DNA from 2 places in the Nocardioides sp. ChNu-99 genome. Region 1 is predicted to be linked to the other one. Evidence: riboswitches for the same ligand, from Rfam matches in the RefSeq annotation. Region 1 holds a riboswitch; the other holds the start of a gene.
The links. A riboswitch is a leader RNA that binds a small molecule or an ion and turns the genes downstream of it on or off. The one in region 1 is predicted to bind thiamine pyrophosphate.
Positions count from the first base shown of each region.

Region 1 (2,184 bases):
CCGCGACCACCCGCCGCGGGTCCCCGGCCCGGTCGTCGGGCAGCAGGGCGCCGCCGGCGACCCGCCCGAGCGAGGGCTCCGCACGGCGCAGCGCGGCACGGTCGAGGAGCGTGGCGGTCCCGCCCAGCGAGCGCAGGAGGGCGACCTGGCGCTCCACGTCCTGCAGGTCGCCGCGGTCGTGGCCGACGAGCAGCGTGCCGGCGCGGTGGAGCGGGACGCCGAGACGGGCCGCGTACGCCGGCCACAGCGCGGCGCTGCGCAGGGTCAGGGCGAGCAGCCCCTCCTCGCCCCACCAGACCTCGCTGCCGGGCGCGAGCATGCCGGCGGCCGCGTGGGAGGCGCCGGAGCCCGGTGCCGGGTCGACCACCAGCACCACGTGACCGCGGCGCTGCAGCTCCTCGGCGACGGCGAGGCCGACGATGCCGGCGCCCCGCACGAGCACCCGCGCCATCAGCGGGCGGCCAGGAGGTCCTCCGCTGCGGCCAGGGGGTCGGGTTGTCGCCAGATCGCCCCGATGACGGCGACGCCGTGGGCGCCGGCGGCCCAGGCGTCCGCGGCGAGGGCGGGCGTCATGCCACCGATCGCGACGAGCGGCAGGGGGCCCACCGCCGCGGCGAGCCCGTCGACGCCGCGGGGGGCCGGCAGCCCGGCCTTCGACGCCGAGGGCGCCACGGGACCGAACCCCGCGTAGTCGGCGCCGGCGGCCGCCGCCGCCGCGACCGCCGGGCGGTCGCGGCAGGTGGCCCCCACGAGGAAGCCCGGGAGGTCGAGCGCGGCGGCGATGCGGCGCGCGGCGGGCACGGGGAGGTCGTCCGCGCCGAGGTGCACCCCGTCGGGGGACGCCGCCAGCGCCACGTCGAGGCGGTCGTTCACCACGACCCGGGCACCGTGGGGGCGCACGGCCGCGACCGCGCGGTGGGTCAGGTCGACCAGCGCGGCGGTCGTGGCGGTCTTCGCCCGCACCTGGAAGCCGTCCACCCCCCGTGCGGCGAGCGCCGGCAGCAGCGCGAGGTCGTCGTGGAGGTCGACGAGGCAGAACAGGCGCGGCACACCGGTGGCCGCGCCGCTGGTGACAGCAGGCACGAGAACGCTCCTCACTTCCTGCGCCGGCATGACCCGGATCAGGTTCGACGGTCGGGGCGGTCTCAGCCCCATCTCAGCCCACTGCCGTGGACTCCCGTGGTGGATGCCGCCCACCGTACTCGTCGTCGCGACGACCGCAACCCCGCCCTGCGGCGCCAGCCCGGCGAGGGGAAGGGGACCCGCTGCGGCCCGCGGGTGTGACCCCCGTCTACGGTGCGTGTCCGTGAGCGCACCGCTGGGCGACGACTTCCGCTACTCCGACCTGCTGCCCCTGGGGCCCGACGCCACGCCGTACCGGCTGGTGACGACCGAGGGCGTCTCGAGCTTCGAGGCCGGCGGGCGCACGTTCCTCGAGGTCGCGCCCGAGGCGATCCGCACGCTCACCCGCGAGGCGATGCACGACATCGCGCACTACCTGCGCCCCGCCCACCTGGCGCAGCTGCGCCGGATCATCGACGACCCCGAGGCCAGCGGCAACGACCGGTTCGTGGCGCTCGACCTGCTGAAGAACGTCAACATCTCCGCCGGCGGCGTGCTGCCGATGTGCCAGGACACGGGCACGGCGATCGTCATGGGCAAGAAGTCGGAGGGCGTGCTCACCGGGGCCGACGACGGCGAGGCGATCAGCGCGGGCGTGTACGACGCGTACACCCGCCTCAACCTGCGCTACTCCCAGCTCGCGCCGCTGACGACGTACGACGAGAAGAACACCGGCACGAACCTGCCGGCGCAGGTCGAGATCTACTCGACCCCGCAGACGTCCGGGAAGCCGGAGTACAAGTTCCTCTTCATGGCCAAGGGCGGCGGCAGCGCCAACAAGTCGTTCCTGTTCCAGGAGACGAAGGCGATCCTCAACCCGAAGCGGCTGCTGGAGTTCCTCGACGAGAAGATCCGCAGCCTGGGCACGGCGGCGTGCCCGCCGTACCACCTCGCGGTCGTCATCGGCGGCACGAGCGCGGAGTTCGCGCTCAAGACCGCCAAGTACGCGAGCGCGCACTACCTCGACGCGCTGCCCACCGAGGGCTCGATGGCGGCGCACGGCTTCCGCGACGTCGAGCTGGAGCAGCAGGTCTTCGAGCTGACCCAGGGGTTCGGGATCGG
Region 1 covers NZ_JAHWBL010000036.1:19,428-21,611, forward strand. The annotation lists gene KK617_RS12630 (FAD-dependent oxidoreductase) at 1-451, opposite strand, end outside; gene KK617_RS12635 (thiamine phosphate synthase) at 451-1,083, opposite strand; TPP riboswitch at 1,081-1,191, opposite strand; gene KK617_RS12640 (fumarate hydratase) at 1,319-2,184, shown strand, end outside.

Region 2 (2,184 bases), on a different contig from region 1:
CGAGCAGCGGCTGTCGCTCAGCCGTGCCCCGCTGGAGGCCGCCGGCACCGAGGGGCTCACCGCCCGCGACGTCGCCGCGCACCTGCCGTGGACCCGCCGCGCGCACGCCTTCGCCAGCCTCGACCCGTTCAACGGAGCGCTCGCGGTGATGGAGACCCGCGCGCACCTCGAGGTGCTCGTGGCCCGCGGCGAGGCGTCGGTACGGCGCGCCCCCGCCCCCGCGACCGGCCCCGGGACGGACCGCGTGACGGGCGAGCCGGCGCGCTACACGCTCGCCTGAGCCCCCGGCGTACCGCCCGGGCCGCCGCCCGTGCCCGGGCGCTCCATCGGCACGTGCGGGATGCCGTCCTCGAGGAACTCCGGGCCGGTGACCGCGTAGCCGAACCGGGCGTACCAGCCCGCCAGCGGCGCCTGCGCGTCGAGGTGCGAGGGGCGCTCGCCGACCACCTCCAGCGCGGCGGTCATCAGCGGGTCGGCGAGGCCGCGACCCCGCGCCGTACCCCGCAGGACGACCCGGCCGACGCGCGCCCGGTCGCCGTCGTCGAGCACCCGCACGTAGCCGAGGAGCACGTCGTCCTCGACGAGCAGCAGGTGGACGGTGCCCGGCTCGACGTCGCGGCCGTCGAGGTCGGGGTAGGGGCAGTCCTGCTCGACCACGAACACGTCCTGGCGCAGGCGCCAGACCTCGTAGGCCAGGCGCGGGGGGAGGTCGTCGAACGCGAGGCGCAGCACGGTCACGGCGGCACGCTCCCACACCGTGCGGCACCGGGCGGCCCCGGGCGGCCCGAGCCCCCGGGCCGGGGCGGGGGAGGCGCGACGTAGGGTGTCGGGCACACGACAGGGGAGCGCCTCACGGGCGCTGAGAGTGCGGATCCGCCGCAGACCCTCGAACCTGCTCCGGTTAGCACCGGCGAAGGGAGTCATCATGTTGCCGTCGCGCCATGCCGTCCGACGCTCGGGCCTCGCGGTCCTCGCCACCACCCTCCTCGCGCCCCTGGCGTCCTGCTCGCTCGTGGGCGGCGGGGACGACGAGGCCTCCGACGGGCGCGGGGAGGTCGTCCTGCTCACCCACTCCTCGTTCGTCCTGCCCGACGCGCTCGTCGAGGACTTCGAGGCCGATCACGACGTCGACCTCGTCGTGCGCCAGCCCGGTGACGCCGGTGCCGTCGTGACCGAGGTCAGCCTCAACCCGGACGACGCGGGCGCCGACGTCGTCTTCGGTGTCGACAACACGTTCGCGAGCCGCGTGCTGGAGGCCGACGCCCTCCTGCCGTACGACGGGGAGCTGCCGGCCGGCGCCGACGCCTTCGCCCTCGAGGGCGAGAACCGGCTCGTGCCCGTCGACACCGGCAACGTCTGCGTCAACGTCGACACGGCCTGGTTCGCCGAGCAGGGCATCCCGGAGCCGAAGACCCTCGAGGACCTGGCCGACCCGGCGTACGCGGGCCTGTTCGTCACCCCCGGCCCCGTCGACTCGAGCCCGGGCCTGGCGTTCCTCCTCGCCACCGTCGCCGAGTTCGGCGAGGACGGCTGGGAGGGCTACTGGGAGCGACTGCTCGCCAACGACGCCCTCGTGGTCGACGGCTGGACCGACGCCTACTACGGCGACTTCACGGCCGCCGGCGAGAACCCGACGCGCCCGATCGTCGTCTCCTACGACTCCTCGCCGGCCTTCACCCTCACCGAGGACGGCTCGGCGACGACCACCCGCGCGCTGCTCGACACCTGCTACACGCAGGTCGAGTACGCCGGCGTGCTGCGCGGCGCCGACCACGAGGACGTCGGTCGCGAGCTCGTCGACTGGCTGCTCTCGCCCGAGGTGCAGGCGGCGCTGCCGGAGAGCATGTACGTCTTCCCCGTCGCCGACGACGCCGAGCTGCCCGCCGACTGGGCGAGCTTCGCGGAGCGGCCCACCGCGCCGTACCAGCTCGAGGCGGACGTCGTCGCCGCCGGCCGCGAGGAGTGGATCGCCCGGTGGCGCGACCTCGCCGCGGGGTGAGGTCGGGCGCGGAGGCGGGTCGGTGACGGGCGCGGGGGCCGTCGCGTGAGGGCGCTGCGCCTGCTGGCGCTGGCGGCGCTGCCGCTGTCCGTCGTCGGCGTGTTCTTCGCCCTGCCCGTCGGCGCGATGGTGGCGCGCGGGCTGTTCGCCGACGGGTCGTTCGACCCGGGCGCCCTCCTCGACGT
Region 2 covers NZ_JAHWBL010000020.1:25,649-27,832, forward strand. The annotation lists gene KK617_RS08810 (MBL fold metallo-hydrolase) at 1-280, shown strand, start outside; gene KK617_RS08815 (GNAT family N-acetyltransferase) at 265-738, opposite strand; TPP riboswitch at 830-936, shown strand; gene KK617_RS08820 (thiamine ABC transporter substrate-binding protein) at 926-1,999, shown strand; gene KK617_RS08825 (ABC transporter permease subunit) at 2,045-2,184, shown strand, end outside.
Region 2: it holds a riboswitch for thiamine pyrophosphate, as region 1 does, so the genes downstream of both, KK617_RS08820 (thiamine ABC transporter substrate-binding protein) here and KK617_RS12635 (thiamine phosphate synthase) in region 1, are expected to answer to the same signal.